DNA from 4 places in the Desulfocurvus thunnarius genome. Region 4 is predicted to be linked to each of the others. Evidence: predicted binding sites of a transcription regulator. Region 4 holds the regulator's gene; each other region holds the start of a gene.
What was found. The regulator sigma-54, encoded in region 4, starts transcription at its own class of promoters, with help from an activator protein. The targets are predictions, from matches to a motif close to CTGGCACGGNNNNTGCTT.
Positions count from the first base shown of each region.

Region 1: flgB (flagellar basal body rod protein FlgB) is a predicted target of sigma-54. The motif match lies at 1,914-1,931, and genes of this name have one in related genera.
Region 2: fliJ (flagellar export protein FliJ) is a predicted target of sigma-54. The motif match lies at 1,784-1,801, and genes of this name have one in related genera.
Region 3: ACZ5KV_RS12545 (BMP family protein) is a predicted target of sigma-54. The motif match lies at 2,863-2,880, and genes of this name have one in related genera.

Region 1 is NZ_AP042411.1:1,805,498-1,810,189, forward strand. It holds gene fliF (flagellar basal-body MS-ring/collar protein FliF) at 1-506, opposite strand, end outside; gene fliE (flagellar hook-basal body complex protein FliE) at 550-942, opposite strand; gene flgC (flagellar basal body rod protein FlgC) at 969-1,406, opposite strand; gene flgB (flagellar basal body rod protein FlgB) at 1,407-1,817, opposite strand; gene ACZ5KV_RS07840 (tetratricopeptide repeat protein) at 2,317-2,880, shown strand; gene ACZ5KV_RS07845 (IMP cyclohydrolase) at 3,100-3,699, shown strand; gene hflX (GTPase HflX) at 3,851-4,692, shown strand, end outside.
Region 2 is NZ_AP042411.1:1,930,957-1,935,648, forward strand. It holds gene ACZ5KV_RS08375 (glutamine synthetase family protein) at 1-1,219, shown strand, start outside; gene ACZ5KV_RS08380 (DUF2721 domain-containing protein) at 1,321-1,749, shown strand; gene fliJ (flagellar export protein FliJ) at 1,867-2,310, shown strand; gene ACZ5KV_RS08390 (MotE family protein) at 2,297-2,905, shown strand; gene truA (tRNA pseudouridine(38-40) synthase TruA) at 2,920-3,681, shown strand; gene ACZ5KV_RS08400 (hypothetical protein) at 3,716-4,543, shown strand.
Region 3 is NZ_AP042411.1:2,860,795-2,865,486, forward strand. It holds gene ACZ5KV_RS12535 (ABC transporter permease) at 1-192, opposite strand, end outside; gene ACZ5KV_RS12540 (ABC transporter ATP-binding protein) at 182-1,723, opposite strand; gene ACZ5KV_RS12545 (BMP family protein) at 1,779-2,777, opposite strand; gene ACZ5KV_RS12550 (ABC transporter substrate-binding protein) at 3,314-4,360, opposite strand; gene potC (spermidine/putrescine ABC transporter permease PotC) at 4,357-4,692, opposite strand, start outside.
Region 4 is NZ_AP042411.1:3,449,620-3,454,311, reverse strand. It holds gene ACZ5KV_RS15305 (PTS sugar transporter subunit IIA) at 1-312, opposite strand, end outside; gene rapZ (RNase adapter RapZ) at 357-1,289, opposite strand; gene ACZ5KV_RS15295 (PTS sugar transporter subunit IIA) at 1,300-1,749, opposite strand; gene hpf (ribosome hibernation-promoting factor, HPF/YfiA family) at 1,753-2,292, opposite strand; gene rpoN (RNA polymerase factor sigma-54) at 2,400-3,860, opposite strand; gene lptB (LPS export ABC transporter ATP-binding protein) at 4,061-4,692, opposite strand, start outside.

The DNA.
Region 1 (4,692 bases), 1.6 Mb from region 4:
GCCTGCTCCTCGATGAACAGGCTCTTGTGCGGAATGACCAGATGCACCCGGGCGCGCTCCACCTGGGGGAACTCGGAGATGGTGCGCGCCAGCTCGCCCTGCAGGGCGCGCTGGTAGTTGATGTGCTGGACGAAATCGGTCTGGCCGACCTTGACCTCGTCGAAAATCTCGAAACCCAGGCCCTGGCCGTGCAGCTTGCCCTCGCCCGCGATCTTCAGGCGCAGGTCGTAGACCTTGTCGGCGGGCACGAGGATGGTGGCGCCGTTGTCTTCCAGGGTATAGGCGACCTTTTCCTGCTGGAGCAGGCCGACCACGGTGGCGGCGTCCTCGGGGTACAGCCGCGAGTAGAGCACCTTCATGTCCGGGCGGTTCAGCCAGTAGATGAGCAGGAAGAACGTCAGCACCACGGCGGCGGAAAGCCCGCCGATGAGGATGCGCTGGGAGAGATTGGTCTTGGCCCACAGGGCCCTGGTCTTGCCGAGGAGGTCCGTCACGGCGGGGGACATGCTGCTTTCTCCGAGGGTGTCAGGTGGTTGGCGGCGTCAGCGGCTAGAACTGCATCCGCGACAGTTCCTTGTAGGCTTCCAGGACCTTGTTGCGCACGGCGGAGGTCATGCGCATGGCCACGCCCGCCTTTTGCAGGCTGATCATCAGCTCATGGACGTTCTGGCGCTCACCCGAGGCGAACTCCTCGACCATGGTGGATTTCTCGCTTTGCAGGTCGTTCACCTTGGTCAGGGACTCGCGCACCGTGTTGGCGAACGAGGCCTTCTGGCCCAGGCGGGCCTGCTCGGCCTGGGAGGCCTTCTGGCTCTGGGCGGTCAACTCGTTGAGGAACGCCGACTGCTCGGAGCTCAGGGAACCGGCGCGGCGCGCGCCACCGCCCACCTGGGTCATCTGGGCGCTCTGGTAGGCGTTCATGGCGATGTTGCGAATGGCCATGGCGGGTCTCCTTGGTCAGGCTGGGGCTAGCGGCCGATTTCCAGGGCCTTGTTCCACATGCTCTTGACGGACTGGATGGAACTGACGTTGGCCTCGTAGGACCGGGTGGCCGTGAGCATGTTGGTCATTTCCTCGACGACGTTGATGTCGGGGTAGGTCACGTAGCCTTCCTGGTCCGCATCGGGGTGGCCGGGCTCGTAGACGCGCTTGCCGGGGCGCTCGTCGCGGGCGATGCCCAGCACGCGCACGCCCTTGAGCTCGCGGGTCTGGGCGTCCTGCATGGCCTTGGCAAAGGGCGAGTCCACGTCGGTGGCCGCCTTGACCACCGTGCGGCGGCGGTAGGCGCCGCCCTCGGCGGTGCGCGTGGTCTTGGCGTTGGCCAGGTTCATGGAAATGATGTTCAGATGCGTCCGCTCGGCGGACAGGCCCGATGCGCCGATGTCGAGTGCGGTCATGAAGTCCATTTACTTGGCTCCTTCCGATATCACGGTGGTCAGGCCCTCGAACTGCTTTTGCATCACGGTGCCCAACGCGTTGTACATCAGGGTGTTCTTGGCCATCACCGCCATCTCCTTGTCCAGGTCCACGTTGTCTTCGCCGTGGATGATGCGGTGCTTGAAGCCCTTGACGAGATCGCCCCGGAAGCCGTCGGCCGCGAAGGTCGAAGGCATGTGCCCCTCGTCGGTGCGGGTGATCTTGCCGCGCGCGTCGCGGTTCAGGGCGGCCTGGAGGTCGGCCTCGAATTCCAGGCGCCTGGCCTTGTAGTTCGGCGTGGTGATGTTGGCCAGGTTGCTCATGACGACATTTTGACGCTGGAGCCGCAGGTCCAGCACCTTGCCCGTCAGGTGGATGTTGGTGTCGAATAAGCTTTTCATGCCCGTCCTCCGTGTGTTTCCGGCCCGCCCCGGGTCCGCATGGGCTCCGGGGCCGCCCCGCTGCGGGGCCCGGCCGGGCGACTGGCACCCGCTATTGAGCAACGGCTGTGCCAAGCGGGCATTTTTTGCCGCCCGCCGGAAGGGCAAGGCCGCAAGAGGCCCGCAGGACAAGAAAAAAACGGCGGGCAAAACAGCCTCGCCGCAGTGCGCCGCCTGCGGGGCGCCCCCGGCGCGGGGCCCGCGCCGTCGGTTTTCCGGCCCCGGGCCGGGGCCCAGGGCCGGGCGACGGGCAGCCTCGCGCGTTCCTTTGATGGAGCGAGACAGACAGGCCGGGACCACACAAAAGCCCCTTGCCGTTCATTCTGGCACGCCGTTTGCTTGAGGATGGACGCCCGGAGGCGGGGAGCCTGCGGGCTGGGAATGCAACACTGGCCCGAGCATTGCATGGGCAATGCGGACGGCACGGTTTACCGGAATTTCCCACTGTGGAGGGGAAGTCATGAGCAACCATCTGGACTACGAAATCAACAAGGAACTCGGGGAGTGCTATCTCTTCATGGGTGACCTGGAGAAGGCCGAGCAGTACTACACCAAGGCCGCCAGCTCCAACGGCATCCACCCCGACCCGTACCTCGGCCTGGCGACCATCGCCGTGCAGAAGGGCGAGCTGGACAAGGCTCACGTGCTCTACTCCAAGGCCGCGTCCATCGAGCCGGGCGACAAGGCCCTGGCGGGCATGGCCCTGGTGGAGATGGAAACGAACCGCCAGGACGCCGCCTTCGACAATTTTTCCAAGGCCCTGGGCCTGAACCCCGAGAACATGGTGGCCATCTACATGCTGGTCCAGCTCGGGCACGTCCTCGGTCGGCTTGAGGAAGTGGTTCCGCACATGGAGAACTACCTCTCCATCGACCCCCTCAAGCATGACGTGCGCTACTCCCTGGCGGGCTGCCTGGTCTGCCTGGACAAGGCCGACGAGGCCCGGGAGCAGCTCGACCGCATCCTGGAGCACGACCCGGAGAACGCCGCGGCCCGTGAACTCCTGGACCAGATCAGGTCATGACGCGGCGCGGCCGGACCGGACCAGGGCTCCCTCCCCCCGGGCTCGGCACGCCACGATGACACGATAATCTCCCCTCCCCAGCCTGGTTCCCCAGCCCCGACGAGAGCTGCCGGGGCTGGGGTGCCAGGACCCTCGCGCCGCGCGGGGGCCGGGGGCGCCTGACTTCTTGCCAGAGCACGGGTTTTTTGGCACACCTCGGCTGAAAAGAGAGGTGTGTGCATGGACCTGCTGCCCATCCGGCGCGCCATCCTGAGCGTGACCGACAAGACCGGACTCGTGGACTTCGCATCCTTCCTCGCCCAGGGGGGCGTGGCCCTGTTTTCCACCGGCGGCACCCGCCGCAAGCTGCTGGACGCGGGCCTGGACGTGGCTTCGGTGTCCGAGGTCACGGGCTTTCCCGAGATTCTCGGCGGCCGGGTCAAGACCCTGCACCCGCACATCCACGCCGGCATCCTGGCCGACAAGGACGACCCCGAGCACATGCGGACCCTGGCCGGGCTGCACCTCGCGCCCTTCGACCTGGTCTGCGTGAACCTGTACGACTTCGCCCACGCCGCCGCCCAGGGCCTGGGCCTCAAGGACGCCGTGGAGCAGATCGACATCGGCGGGCCGTGCATGCTGCGCGCCTCGGCCAAGAATTTCCACAGCGTGCTGGTCGTGCCCGGCGCAATGCACTACGAGCGCGTCATGGACGCCCTGCGCGCCAACGACATGGCCGCGCCCCTGCCCCTGCGCCGCGATCTGGCCTGCGAGACCTTTGCCCGCACCAGCGAATACGACGCCATGATCGCCGGATACCTGGGCAGCAGGGACGCCTGAGGCCGCACCCCGCCCCCGCGCGGGGCGGGCCGCCCGGCCCCCCGGGCATGGAGACACCGCCATATCCCAGAAAGTTCAGGGTAACACCCAGGGCCTGAAGCCCAGCCAGCTCAAGAGCCTGTCCCGTCTGGCCGACCGACGCTACCCCGCCGTGGGCGGCCTGGGGCCGGACCAGGCCCGCGAGCTGGCCATGCTCAGTGCGGCCACCGGCCGCCAGATCGGCCTGCTGGTCGACCGCCAGGGGCGGCCCGAGATGGTCCTGGTCGGCGACGCCCAGGGCCTGTACATCCCCGAGCTGTCCCGCTCGCGGCGCGGGGCCGGGCGCCTGCGCGGGCTGCGCCTGATGCACACCCATCTGGCCGGGGAGCCCCTGTCCCAGGAAGACCTGATGGACATGGTCTTCCTGCGCCTGGACGGGCTGCTCGTCCTGGCCGTGGGGCCCCACGGCCAGCCCGGAGACGTGACCTGCGCCCACCTGAACCCGCCCGGGCCCGGAGCCGAGCCTTACACCGTCCTTGGCCCCATGCCCCTGCACCGCCTGGACGTGGACTTCACGGCCCAGGTGGAGGCCATTGAAGATGAACTGGCCCGCTCGGGCAGCGCCCTGTCCGCCGACGGCACGGCCACGGGCGACGACACCCGGGCCATCCTGGTCAGCGTTTCCACCGAGCCCCGGCCCGTGCAGGAGGTCCATCTTCAGGAGCTGACGGCCCTGGCGGCCACCGCCGGGCTGACCACGGCGGGGACCATGGTCCAGCGCGTACGCGAGGCCAACCCCAGGACCATCATGGGCAAGGGCAAGCTGGCGGACCTGGAGGTCCAGGCGCTGCAGGCCGACGCGGGCATCGTGGTCTTCGACCAGGAGCTGACCCCGGCCCAGATGCGCAACCTGGCCGAAATCACCGAGCGCAAGATCCTGGACCGCACCCAGCTCATCCTGGACATCTTCGCCCAGCACGCCGCCACGCGCTCGGGCCGCCTCCAGGTGGAAAT
Region 2 (4,692 bases), 1.5 Mb from region 4:
CACGCCCAACGAGCTTGAGGCCTCCTTCGAGGAGGGCATGGGCTTCGACGGCTCCTCCATCCTCGGCTTCACGCGCATTGAGGAGTCGGACATGGTGGCCATCCCCGACCCGACGACCTTCCAGCTCGTGTCGTGGCGGCCCTCGGAGCGGCCCGTGGCGCGCATGTTCTGCGACGTGAAGAACCCCGACCTCACGCCCTATGAGGGTGACTCGCGCTACGTGCTCAAGCGCATGCTCGCCAAGGCCGCCGAGAAGGGCTACACCTACTATGTGGGCCCGGAGTTGGAGTTTTTCGTCTTCGCCAACTCCCAGTGCCCCCAGGCCCTGGACGCGGGCGGCTATTTTGACGCCCCGCCTCTGGACCTGGGCAACGACATCCGCCGCGACATCATCTTCGCCCTGGAGCGCATGGGCATCCAGGTGGAGTACTCGCACCACGAGGTCGCCCCCTCGCAGCACGAGATCGACCTGCGCTACGCCGAGGGGCTGGCCATGGCCGACGTGGCGACCACCTATAAGGTCGTGGTCAAGGAAATCGCCCGCAAGCACGGCGCCTACGCGACCTTCATGCCCAAGCCCGTCTTCGGCCAGAACGGCTCGGGCATGCACGTGCATCAGTCATTGTTCAAGAACGGGCGCAACGCCTTCTTCGACCCCAAGGACCCGCACACCCTTTCGGCGGAGTGCAAGTCGTACATCGCGGGCCTGTTGCGCCATGCCCGGGAGTTCGTCTGCGTCACCAACCAGTGGGTCAACTCCTACAAGCGCCTCGTGCCCGGCTACGAGGCTCCGGTGTACATTGCCTGGGCCCAGCGCAACCGCTCGGCGCTGATCCGCGTGCCCATGTACAAGCCGGGCAAGGAAGCCGCCACGCGCATCGAACTGCGCTGCCCCGACCCGGCGGCCAACCCGTACCTGTGCTTCGCCGTGATGCTCGCCGCCGGGCTCAAGGGCATCGAGGAGGGCTACGAGCTGACCCCCGCCGTGGAGAAGAACATCTTCGCCTTCACCGAAAAGGACTTCGACACCCACGGTATCGAGGCCCTGCCCGGGTCGCTGTACGAGGCGGCCATGGCCCTCAAGGGCTCGGCGCTGATGAAGGAATGCCTGGGCGAGCACGTCCACGCCAACCTCGTGGAGAACAAGCTCAAGGAGTGGGACGCCTACCGGACCCACGTCTCCGAGTTCGAGATCAAGCGCTACCTGCCCATCCTTTAACCGCCGCCCGGCGCAACCGGGCACGGGCGGGATTCATCCAGGCCCCCGGCGAGGCACTGCGCCGCGCCGGGGGCCTTTGCCCCGCCCCAGGAGACATCCCCTTGCTGGACATCACCGTGACCACTCCGGCCCTGCTGTTCCCGGCCATCTCGCTGCTGCTCTTGGCCTACACGAACCGCTTTCTGACCATCACCACGCGCATCCGCGAGCTGCACGACCGCTACTGCACCGAGGGCGGCGACTCGCACCGCCGCCAGATCGACGCCCTGCGCACCCGGCTCTATCTCATCCGCAGCATGCAGGGCTTCGGCGTGTTCAGCCTGTTCACCTGCGTGCTGTGCATGTTCACCCTGTTCAGCGGCTGGACCGTGACCGGGCACGCGCTCTTCGGCCTGAGCATGGTCCTGCTCATGATTTCCCTGGTCCAGTCCCTGCGCGAGATCATCATCTCGGTCAACGCCATGAACATTCTGCTGGCGGACATGGAGGGTACGCCCGGAACGGAGCGTCGGTCCGGCGGGGAGCGCTAGGCGGAGGGAGTGGCCCGGCGGGACGGGGCGGGGTCCGGCCCGGTTCTTGCTTCCCCTGCGGGGCGGGCCCGGCCCGTGCCGGAATCTTGGCGCAACCCCCTGTTCAGCGGAGGCAGTGTGGCCAAAGGCTTTCGTTTCTCCCTTGAGCGCGTGCTCGACTACCGCCGCCAGCAGGAAGACCAGGCGCGCATGGCCGTGGCCCGGGCCCTGGCGGCTCACCGCGCCCAGCAGGCGGCGGTGGGCGACTTGCGCCACGGGCTGGAACGGCATATGGCCTCGTTGTATGAGGGGGAGCAGGTCACCGAGAACGACCTGTGGCTGTGGCGGCGCTACCGGGTGCGCCTGGAAGAGGATCTGGCCCTGGCTGAGCGCGTGCTCATGCAGCGCGGCCGCGAGTTGACCCAGGCCCGGCAGGACCTCGTGGCCCGCGCCCGGGAAAAGAAGCTCCTGGAACGGCTGCGCGCGGGCAAGGAGCGCGAGTTCCGCACCCGCGAGAACCAGAAGGAACAGAGGGAAACCGATGAGATGGCGACGCTTCGTTACGGCCATGAAGCCGTGTAGGCTGCTCAAGCTGCTTATGGCCCTGGCGCTGGTCAAGCTGGTGCTGCTCGGCGTGCTGGGGTTGCAGATCATGGCGCCCGCCCGGGGCGGCGGGGCCGTTGTCGCCGTGGCCCAGGCGCAGGCCCAGACCCCGGCGCCGACCCCTGCCCAGCCCCAGGCTCCCACCCCCGCTCCGGCCGCGGCCCCCCAGGCCGCTCCGGCTGCCGACGCCGCAGCGGGTGAAGGGGGCGACCGCCAGGGCCTGGCCCGTCGCCAGGAGGAACTGGACCGCCGCGAGCGCGAACTCAAGGCCCTGGAGCAGAAGATCGCCCAGGACATGGCCGCCCTGGAAGAACGCCGGGCCCAGATGCAGCAGATGCTCGACGAGGCCCAGGCCGTGAAGGACAAGAAGGATCGCCACCTCATAGACGTGTTCGCCAACATGAAGGCCAAGCAGGCCGCCACGGTGCTGGAAACCATGGACGAGGCCCAGGCGGTGAAGATTCTCGCCGGTCTGCGCGGGCGTCAGGCGGGCGAGATCCTGACCTTCGTCAACGCCGAGAAGGCCGCGCGGCTGGCCGAGCAGCTCACGCGGTTGCAGATTCCCTTCCAGTAGGCCGGAGCGGAGCGGTGCCTCGCCTCAAGCTGACCCTGGCCTACGACGGCACGGCCTTTTGCGGCTGGCAGATCCAGCAGGGCCGCTCCCAGCGCACGGTGCAGCAGGTTCTGGAACAGGCCCTGTGCGACATTTGCGCCCGGCCCGTGCGCGTGCATGGCGCCGGGCGCACGGATTCGGGGGTCCACGCCCTGGGGCAGGTGGCCCATTGCGACGTGCCCGAGTCCCGCGCGGGGGTGTCCTGGGTCCGGGCCCTGGGCGCGCGGTTGCCCGCCGACGTGTCCGTGCTGGCCGCCGAGGTGGTGGACGAGGGCTTCCACGCCCGCTTCAGCGCCCTGGGCAAGACCTACACCTACAGTTTATGGCCCGAAGGCCGATACCATATTCCACAACGGCGCAACTTCGTCTGGGCCACGGGGCCCCTGGACGAGGCGGCCATGGACGCCGCCGCGCGGCACATGATCGGCCAGCGCGACTTCCGCTGCTTCCAGAACACGGGCACCCCCGTGAAGAGCACCGAGCGCACCGTGGCCTCCGTGCTTCGCGCACCGGGAGCCTTTCCGGGCGAAACGGACTGGCGCTTTTGCGCCGACGGCTTTTTGAAGCAGATGGTGCGCAACATGATCGGGCTGCTGGTGGCCGTCGGGCAGGAGCGGTTCGCCCCGGACGACGTGGCGGCCATCATCGCCGGGCGCGAGCGGGCCGTGGCCTTTGCTACGGCTCCGGCCCGGGGCCTGTGCCTGACCCGCGTGCACTACGACCCGCCCTGGCCCTGAACGCGCTCCGGCGCAAGCACAGCGTGGCGGACTCATGACCGGCATCGCACTCGACACCTCGACGAACGGCTCCCTGGGCACCCCGGGTGGGCTGAACGCCCAGGGCCTGGACCGGACGGTCCTGGCCCTGGAGTTCGACGCCTTCCGCGCGCGGACCCTGTGGCGCTACCAGGGCGCTGAACGCCGCGCCCGGCGGGACCGTCTCGGGGCCCTTGTCCAGGCCGGGATGGACCTGCGGCTGACGGGCCTGGAGCGCGCGGCCCGGGCCGTGGAGTCCGGCGGCGGGGCCCTGGCCTCGGGCAGCGCCGGGCTGGAACGCGCCGCCGGGGTGCGTACCCTGCTGGACGCCGCCAACGATCTCGAATCTTTCCTGGACGACCACGCCGACCTGCTGGAATCCGGGCTGGCGGCCCGCACCGCCGGGCCCCTGGATGCCCGGGCCGCGGAGCTGGCGACCGTGGGCATCGCCCGCGACGGCGCGGACGGCGCCTGGACCCTGGACCGTCCGGCCTTCCTGGCGGCCCTGGCCCGCGACCCCGAAGGCGTGGACGCCCTGCTGGGCGGGGTGGACGACGGCTTGGCCCCGGCGCTTGCGACTGAGGCCGGGGCCATCCGCGCCCCGGGGCTGGACTCGCGGCTGGTCCACCCCGCCGCATTGGAGGACCTGGGCCCGTCCGCCCGCGTCGAGGTCGCCAACCTGGAGCGCTCGGCCCTGCTGGACGTGGTCGAGGCCGCGCCCGTGGTGCCCGCGCCGAGCGAGGAGGGCACCCCTGCCGCTTCGACCCACGCCCAGACCCGCACGGAAACCCGGGCGGGCGCGGCCCCCGAGCTGGGCCCCGGGCTGCTGCGCGGCTCGGCCTGACCCGGGGCCGCAGGCGCTGCCGGGCGTGTGGGATACACCGGGCAGGCAGCCTCCGGCGTGGAGTTCCCCGCGTTTTTCACAAAGTGCTTGCCTCGGGCCCGGGGTTTTGATACACCTTGTGTTCACGCGGGAGCTAAGGCGCCCGCACC
Region 3 (4,692 bases), 590 kb from region 4:
GCGGGTCAGGGTCTCGGTCAGGGCGAAGGTCGAGCCCAGGGAGCCTTTGAGCAGCAGGCCCAGGGCCCGCGCGGGCGGCGCCCCGGCCCACCAGATCAGCAGCGAGCACAGGACCAGGGCCACGCCCACGGCCAGCACCGGGGCCAGCACCGTGAGCGCCAGGGACGGCTGCTCGCGCGGTTCAAGACGCATGGGGAGCCTCGCTTCCGGGGGCGCCGTGGCCGCTCATGGCCAGCCCGATGGCCGCGGCGTCGGCCTCGTCGGGCCGCACGGGGGCGGACAGACGACCGCGGTGCATGACCTGGATGCGGTCGGCGACCTGGAAGATTTCGTCCAGGTCTTCGGAGATGAGCAGCACCCCGGCCCCGGCGCGGCTGGCGTCCATGAGCGTCTTGTGCACGAAGGCGGCGGCGCCCACGTCCAGGCCCCAGGCGGGCTGGTTGGCCAGGATGACCGACGGGCCGCCCGAAAGCACCCGGGCCAGGATGAGCTTTTGCATGTTGCCCCCGGAGAGCTGGCGCACCGGGGCGCCGGGCCCCGGGCAGCGCACGTCGAAGCGGGCGATGAGGTCGCGCGCGCGCCGACGCATGGCCGAAAAATCGAGCAGACCCCAGCGCGACCAGGGCCGTCGGCGGTAGATTTCCAGGGCCAGGTTCTCCATGACGCTCATGTCGCCCACAAGGCCGGTGCCGGTGCGGTCCTCGGGCACGCGGCCCACGCCCAGGGCCAGCATGCCCGCCGGGCTGGGCGCGGCCACGGTCCGGCCATGGACGCGCAGTTCCCCGGCGTCGGGCCGGGCCAGCCCGCTGACCAGATCGGCCAGGGCGGCCTGCCCGTTGCCCGACACCCCGGCGATGCCCAGGATTTCCCCGGCGCGCAGGGTCAGGTCCAGCCCGTCCAGCACGGGGCGGCCCTCGGCGCCGCGCAGCAGCACGCCGTCCAGGGCCAGCACTTCGGCGCCGGGCGCGCCCGGGCGGCGGCGCACCCGGGGCACCTCGCCGCCGACCATGGCCCGGGCCAGGGTGTCGGCGTCGGTCTCGTGGGTCGCGGCGCGCAGCACGACCTTGCCGTGCCGCAGGACGACGCAGCGGTCGCTGGAGGCCATGACCTCGCGCAGCTTGTGGGTGATGAAAATGACCGAGAGCCCCCGGTTCACCAGCAGCCGCAGGGTGGCGAACAACTGGTCGCTCTCCTGGGGCGTGAGCACGGCGGTGGGTTCGTCCAGGATGAGCACGCGCGTGTCGCGGTACAGGGCCTTGAGGATTTCCACCCGCTGGCGTTGGCCCACGGACAGATCGCGCACGCGGGCGTCGGGGTCCACGTGCAGGCCGAAGCGCGCCGAAAGGTCGGCCAGCCGCCTGCGGGCGGCGTTTTGGCGCAACCGGGCCGAAAACAGCGGGCGCGTGCCCACGGTGACGTTTTCCAGCACGGTCATGTTCGCAGCCAGGGTGAAATGCTGGTGGACCATGCCGACCCCGGCGTCCAGCGCCGCCCGGGGCGAGCCCGGGGGCAGGGGCCTGCCCATGACCTCCACCTCGCCCTCGTCGGCCACGTAATGGCCGAAGAGGATGTTCATGAGCGTGGTCTTGCCCGCGCCGTTTTCGCCGAGCAGGGCGAGCATCTCGCCGCGCGCAAGCTCCAGGCTCACGCCGTCGTTGGCAAGCAGCGGGCCGAAGCGCTTGGTCACGCCGCGCAGGCGCAGCACGGTCTGGCTTTCGGGCATGGTGCTCCCGGGCGCGCCGGGGCCCCCGCGCGGGGCCCCGGCCGGTCCGCGTCCGTTAGAAGGTGGACTTGGGCTCGTTGTCGTCGATGGCGATGACCAGCTCTCCGGCCAGGATGGCGGCCTCGGCCTTCTCGACCTCGGCCTTGACCCCGGCGGGGATGCGCGCGTCGAACTCGTAGTACGGCGCCAGGGCGGCGCCGCCCTTGGCCATCATGGTCCAGTCGCGGTAGTCCTCGGCGGCGAAGGTTCCGGCCTTGACGCGCTCGACGGCGTGGCCGATGGCCGCGTCCATGCTCCACAGGGCGGAGGTGACCACCACGTCGGTGCCGTTCTCTTCCTTGTTCATGTCGTTGACGTTGCCGAAGGCGATGATGCCCTTTTCGCGGGCGGCGTCCACCACGCCCGCGCGCTCGGCGTAGAGCACGTCCACCCCGGCCTCGATCTGGGCGTAGGCGAATTCCTTGGCCTTGGGCGGGTCGTACCAGGAGCCGATGAAGGAGACCTTGAACTCCACGGCGGGGTTCGCGGCCTTGGCCCCGGCCATGAAGGCGTTGAACAGGCGGTTGACCTCGCCGATGGGGTAGCCGCCGACCATGCCGATGCGGTTGTTCTTGGTCATGGACCCGGCGATCATGCCCATCAGGTAGCAGGGCTCATGGATGTAGTTGTCGAACACGGCCATGTTCTTGCCGTAGGGCCCGAAGGAGTCGCCCATGAGCAGGGCCACGCCCGGATAGTCGTCGGCCACCTTGCGCACGTCGCGGCTGATGCCGAAGGCCTCGCCGACCACCAGATCCACGCCGGACTCGCAGTACTCGCGCAGCACGCGCACGTAGTCGGTGTTGGAGACCTTCTCGGAAAACACGTATTCGATCTCCCCGGCCTCGGCGGCCCTGGTCAGGGCCTGGTGCAGGCGGGCGTCCCATTTCTGCTGGATGGGCTGGGTGTAGATGCCGGCGACCTTGATGGTCTTGGCCAGGGCGGCCCCGGGCAGGGCCAGGGCGCAGGCCAGCACCAGGGCGCAGGCCAGGGCCGTGAGGGAATGGTGTTTCATCGTCGTCTCCCGAGGGTGGTGGTGGTTGATGCTCCCGGCTGCGGCGGCGTGCCGGGGCTGCGGCGCGGGCCGCGACCCGCGTCCTGAGCAACGGGCGTGCCAGCGGCGGCAAGGCCCGCAGCAGCCAGGAAAAGCCCTCCGCCCCCCGCCGCGGGCGGCGAAGAATATGACAAAAAGCGGAAAGAAGCGCCACGCAATTGTAACCGTTTGCCGAAATTGTAAAGGAGAGCGCGGGGAAGGCGGAAGCCCGGGGCCGGTGCGCGTCTCCTGCGGGTTGATCAGCCTCCGGCGGCTCAAGGGCCACGGGCCCTTGAGAATCCCGCATTGGGTGGGCCCGGCGGCGCGCCGCCGGACCTCCCCCCGAATGGGATTCTTAAAGGCGACAGCCCTTAAGCCGCCGGAGGCTCGTCCATCCCCGGGAGCACGCACCGGCCCCGGGCTTCCGCCCTCCCCGCGCGGGCGCAGGCGGGGGCAAACCGCAGGGGCCCGCGGCGCATGCGCCGCGGGCCCCGGGGTGTCGTTCGGCGCCGGGGGGATTATTCCTCGGCGACCTTGAGCATTTCCCAGTACTTTTCGTACACGGGCAGGGCGTCGCCCACGCCGGTCTGGAACTCGCTGTTCACGAGGTCTTCGGGGCGCGGGGAGACGATGGGGTCGTTTTGCAGGTCTTCGGGCAGCAGGGCGAAGGCGGCCTTGTTGGGCGTGGTGTAGCGGAACTCCTCGGCGATGCGCGCGGCGATCTCCGGGCGCAGCAGGAAGTCGATGAACAGCAGGGCGCCTTCCTTGTTTTCCGCGCCCGCCGGGATGCACAGGCTGTCCATCCAGAGCATGGCGCCCTCGCGGGGGTAGACGTACTCCAGCTCGGGCATCTCTTCGCGGATCTGGCTGGCGTCGCCGTTGAAGATCAGCCCGGCCACGGCCTCCTCGCCGGCGAAGACCTGTTTGGCGCCGTCGCTGGTGAACACGCGCACGGCGGGCTTGAGCTCCAGCAGCCATTCGTAGGCGGCCTTGATCTCGGTCTCCTCGCGGGAGTTCATGGAGTGCCCCAGCACCTTGAGGGCCAGGCCCAGGCCGTCGCGCAGGTCGCTGGACATGACGATGCGCCCGGCCAGCTCGGGGCGCTTCAGGTCGGCCCAGGAGGTCACGGTGCCGGGGGCGACCTGGGTGGTGTTGACCATGAGCCCCGTGGAGCCCCACATGTAGGGGATGGAGTAGCGGTTGTCGGGGTCGAAGGGCTTGTTGAGCACGGTGGGGTCGAGATTGGCGAAATTGGAAAGGGCCTTGGGGTCGATCTCGGCCAGCAGGTTCTGCTCGCGCAGCAGGCTCACGAAGTAGGTGGAGGGCACCACGAGATCGTAGCCCTTGCCGCCCATGAGCTTCAGCTTGGTGAACATGGCCTCGTTGGATTCGTAGGTGGAGTAGATGACCTTGATGCCCGTCTCGGCGCTGAAGTCGTCGAGCACGCTTTGGGGCATGTAGTCGGTCCAGTTGTAGATGGTCAGGGTTTTGCCCGCCCCGGCCCAGGCCGAGGGGACGGCCACCAGGGCCGCCAGGAGCAGCAGGGCTGCGATGCGCTTGGTCATGTTGTTCTCCTCGTGCGGGTCATGGCGTGGGCCAGCAGGACGCAGGCCACGGTCAGGGTGAACATGATGGCCGACAGGGCGTTGATGTCCGGCTTCACGCCCAGGCGCACCATGGAATAGATCTTGAGCGGCAGAATCTCGTAGCTCGGGCCGGTGACGAAGAAGCTGATGAGCACGTCGTCCATGGACAGGGTGAAGCTCAGCAGCCACCCAGCGCCCACGGCGGGCAGGATCAGCGGCAGGATGACGTGGCGGAAGGCCCGCCACTCCGAGGCGCCCAGGTCGCGCGCGGCCTCCACGAGGTTCTCGTCGAAGGATGCCAGCCGTGCCAG
Region 4 (4,692 bases):
GGGCAGGTTCACGCCGGTGATGACTTCCAGCTTGCCCGTGCCCAGCAGGGACAGGCTCAGGTTGGTCGGCGTGCCGCCGAACATGTCCGTCAGCAGCATGACCCCGGCCCCGGTGTCCACACCGGCAACGGCCTGACGCAGGGCGTCCATGGTCTTGTCCATCTCCGTCGCGGTGTCCACGCTCACGGCCACGCAGGCACGCTGGGCGCCGAGGATCATCTCTGCGGCGGCAATCAGGCGGGTGCCGTAGTCGGTGTGGGTCACGACGACGACGCCAACGTCGCCGCCCTTGGGCTTCTTGTCCTTGTTCATCGGCTCGCTTGTGCTTGCGGTGCGGGCCCGGCTGCCCTGCGCCGTCATTTCAGGTCGATATGCCGGTGCTCGAGAAAAACTGCATAATCCGAGTTGCGCAAGGAGTCAAAGACTGCTTCGGCCACGGCCACGGAGCGGTGCCGCCCGCCGGTGCAGCCGAAGGCGATGGTCAGCCGGTAGCGGCCCTCGTGGGCGTACAGCGGCAGCACGAAGTTCAGGTAGTCGAGCTGGCGGCGCAGGAACTCGGCCCCCGGCTCGCGCCCGAGGACGAAGCGCGACACGGCCTCGTCCTTGCCGGACAGGGGCCGCAGGGCCTCGTCGAAATGCGGGTTGGGCAGAAAGCGCAGGTCGAAGACCAGGTCCACGTCGGTGGGCATGCCGTGCTTGAAGCCGAAGGACAGGATGTACAGCCGCAGGCCCCAGCGCTTGTCGCGCAGGAAATTCCATTTTTCCTGGAGGGTGCGCCGCAGGTCGTGGATGGAATAGCCCGAGGTGTCCACCACCAGTTCGGCCTGGTCGCGCACGGGGGCGAGCATTTCCCGCTCGCGGTCCATGGCCGCCTCCAGGGACAGGGTGCCCTCCAGCGGATGGGGGCGGCGCGTGGCGGCGTAGCGCCGCAGGAGCACCGCCCGCGAGGACTCCATGAACACGATGCGCGGGCGGATGCCCAGAGTGGCGCATTGCGAAAGGGTTTCGCGCCACTGGACCAGGAAGTCGGACTGGCGCACGTCCATGCCCAGGGTCAGGCCCCGGTGGTGCAGCTCGGTCTGGCTGTCGAACAGGCGCACCACGTCGGGGATGAGCCCGGGAGGCATGCCGTCCACGGCCAGAAAGCCCAGGTCCTCGAACACCTTGAGCGCCGTGGATTTGCCCGCGCCGGACAGCCCCGTGAGGATGACCACCGGGATGTGGCCGCCCGCATCCGGGGCCATGTCCGGCCGGATGCCGCCCGGCGGGGTCTGGGCCTCCTGGGTCATGGCGCCTCCGTCAGCAGGCCCGCAGCAGCCGCAGCAGGCCGTCCGCTCCCGGCGCAGCCAGGAAGGACCGCCGGAAGGCGTCGTCCTTCAGCAGGCGGGAAATGCCCGCCAGCACGCGCAGGTGCTGGCCGACGACCTGCTCGGGCGCCAGGACCAGGAAGAAGATGGTGCAGGGCTTGTGGTCCAGGGCGTCGAACTCGACGCCCTGCTCGCTGCGCCCCACAACGAGGACGATCCTCTCAATGCAGTCCATCTTGCCGTGAGGGATGGCCACGCCGTCCCCGATGCCCGTGGTGCCGAGCTTTTCGCGTTCCTTGAGCACCTTGAGGGCCGTGGCGGCGTCCAGGCCGGGGACATGGTCCCCGGCCGCGGCCACCAGTTCGGCCAGGACGGCGTTCTTGGTCCTGGCCGCGAGGGACGGCAGAATCAGCCCCTCTTCCAGCAGTTCACCAATGATCATGCGTTACATCCCCGGGTCGATGAGGCCGAAGTCTCCGTTCTTGCGGAGGTAGATGACGTTGATACGCTCGGTCTGCGCGTTCTGGAAAACCAGGAACTCGTAGCCCAGGCTCTCCAACTGCATGGCCGCCTCCTCGACGGACATGGGCTTGGGCTCGTAGGCGTCGGCCTCGGTAATGGTCGGCACGCGCTCGCCGCCGCCCTCGGCCTCGGCGAAGGACAGCACGTCCATGCGCACGGTGCCGCGCTGGCGGCGCTTGTCCTTGGCCTTCTCGCGGATCTTGCGCACCTGGGCGTCCATCTTGTCCAGCACCAGGTCGATGGTGCTGTACATGTCCTCGGACTCCTCGAAAGCCGAGAGGTTGTTGTCGTCCCAGGTGAGCACGACGTCCGCCTTCTGGCGGAACTTCTCCACGGACAGGTTGATTTGCAGGTCGGCGTTGTCGGTGCCGGCGTACTTGATCAACTTCTCGAACCGCGCGGTGGCGTACTTCTTGAGATGATCGGAGGGCTCGAAGTTCTTGAAGTTGAAATTGATCTGCATGGATCTCCTCCTGTCTTGGGTGACACGACGACACTGGTCTGGCGGGTTTTCGCCGATTCCAGTGTAGAAGGAAACCGGATCGAAATAAAGGGCTACCCGGCGCGCGATCAAAAAACCTGCTTGCGCTTGGAGGAAGAGCGGATGCCCAGGGCCGTGCGGTACTTGGCCACCGTGCGCCGGGCAATGTTGACCTTCAGGGTGTCCTTCAGGTGGTCGGCGATCTTCTCGTCGGACAGCGGATGGCGGGCATCCTCGCCGCCGATGAGCTGCTTGATGAGCGCCTTGACGGACTCCGAGCCCACCTGGGAGCCGTCGTCCATCTCCAGGGCGCTGTTGAAGAAAAACTTCAACTCGAACACGCCGTGGGGCGTGGCCACGTACTTGTTGGTGGTGATGCGGCTGATGGTCGATTCATGCATCTCGATGTCGTCGGCGATATCCTTGAGAATCAACGGCTTGAGCGCTGTGACCCCCTGGCGGAAAAAGCCGTTCTGGAAGCGCACGATGCTCTCGACCACCTTGTAGAGCGTGCGCTGGCGCTGGAACAGGCTCTTCATCAGCCAGACCGCCGAGCGCATCTTCTCCTGGACGTACTCCTTGTCCTTGGAATTCTTGGCCAACAGGCCGTCCATGTAGAAGGAGTTCAGTTGCAGGCGCGGCAGGCCCTCCTCGTTGAGCACGATGACGAAATCGCCGTCGTACTCGTAAACGTACACGTCGGGGCTGACGTACTGCGGCTCCCCGCCGCCGTAGCTGGCGCCGGGCATGGGGTCCAGGGTCTGGAGCAGGTCCAGGTATTCCTTGAGCTGTTCCAGGGTCAGGCGGAACTTGCGGGCCACGGGCTTGAAGCGGCCCTTCTCCAGGTCCTCCAGATGCTCGCTGACCAGCTCCTTCAAAATGGGGTCGTCGTACCCGAAGACCTCGATCTGCACCAGCAGGCATTCGCGCGGGTCGCGCGCGGCCACGCCCACGGGGTCCAGGCGCTGGATGCGCCGGATCACGTCCTCCACCTGGGCCGTGGCGGCCCCGGCCATGGCGGCGACCTCCTCGCAGGAGGCCTGGAGATAGCCGTGGGAGTCCAGGTTGCCGATGACGACCTCGCTGATGGCCACTTCGGCGGGGCTGAAATCCGAAAGGCAGATCTGCCATTCCAGATGGCTTTCCAGGGAGGGCTTGACCGACAGGCGCGCGTCGTAGGCCATGCCCTCCTCGGGCGTTTCGCTCTCGCGCATCAAAGCCTGGCGCGAGGAACTGGAGAATTCGCCCAGGTAGTTCTCCCAGTCCGCGTTGCGGGCCAGGTCGCGCTCCACGGCCTCGTCGCCCTGGGCGGGGCGCTCGCGCTCGGGCTCGGCGGCGGTCTCGAAGGCGTCCTTGCCGTCGCGGCCGGAAGTATCCTCGAAGGCCTCTTCGCCCTTCTCCTCGAGCAGGGGGTTTTCGAGCAACTCCTGCTGGACCACGTCCAGCAGCTCGAAACGGGAGAGCTGGAGCAGCTTGATGGCCTGCTGCAACTGGGGGGTCATCACCAGTTGCTGCGAAAGCTTCATTTGCTGTCTGAGTTCAAGTCCCATCGTTGCCCGTCGTGTTCAGGTGCTGCGGTGCCGTGTCGATCAGGGGTCCGCCCGTCGCGGCCCGGCCCGCGCGGCAAAAGTCCTCGCCCGGCAGGGCCCGTTCTGCGCGGCTCGGGCAGACCATGCCACAGAGCCCCAGGCCTTGCAACTCAAATGGCAAGGATTTTGTATGCGCGAGGAAGCGCAAGAAGCGCGCCAGATTAGAGACTGAAAGCCTCGCCGAGGTAGACTTGGCGCGCCTGGGGATTCTCGCAAATCTCCAGCGGCGTGCCCGAAAGGATGACCCGGCCCTCGTAGACCAGATAGGCCCGGTCGCAGATGCGCAGGGTCTCGCGGACGTTGTGGTCGGAAATGAGCACGCCGATGCCGCGCTCCTTGAGCCCGCGCACGATGCCCTGGATATCGTCCACCGCGATGGGGTCGATGCCCGCGAAGGGCTCGTCGAGCAGCATGAACTTGGGGTCCAGGATCAGGGCCCGGGCGATTTCCAGGCGGCGGCGCTCGCCGCCGGACAAGTGCATGGCCTTCTGCCCCGCCAGCTTGGCGATGCCCAGTTCGTCCAGCAGGGCGGAGGCCTTGGCGGCCTGCTCGCGGTGCGAAAGCTTCGTGTTTTCCAGGATGATTTCCAGGTTCTCGCGCACGGTCAGCTTGCGGAACACGGAGCTTTCCTGCGGCAGGTAGGACAGGCCCAGGCGCGCGCGCTCGTGCAGGGGCAGCCCCGCAAGTTGGGCGCCGTCCAGGGTCACTTCGCCGCCGTTGGGCTTGATGAGCCCCACGAGCATGTAGAAGGTCGTCGTCTTGCCCGCGCCGTTGGGCCCGAGCAGCCCGACCA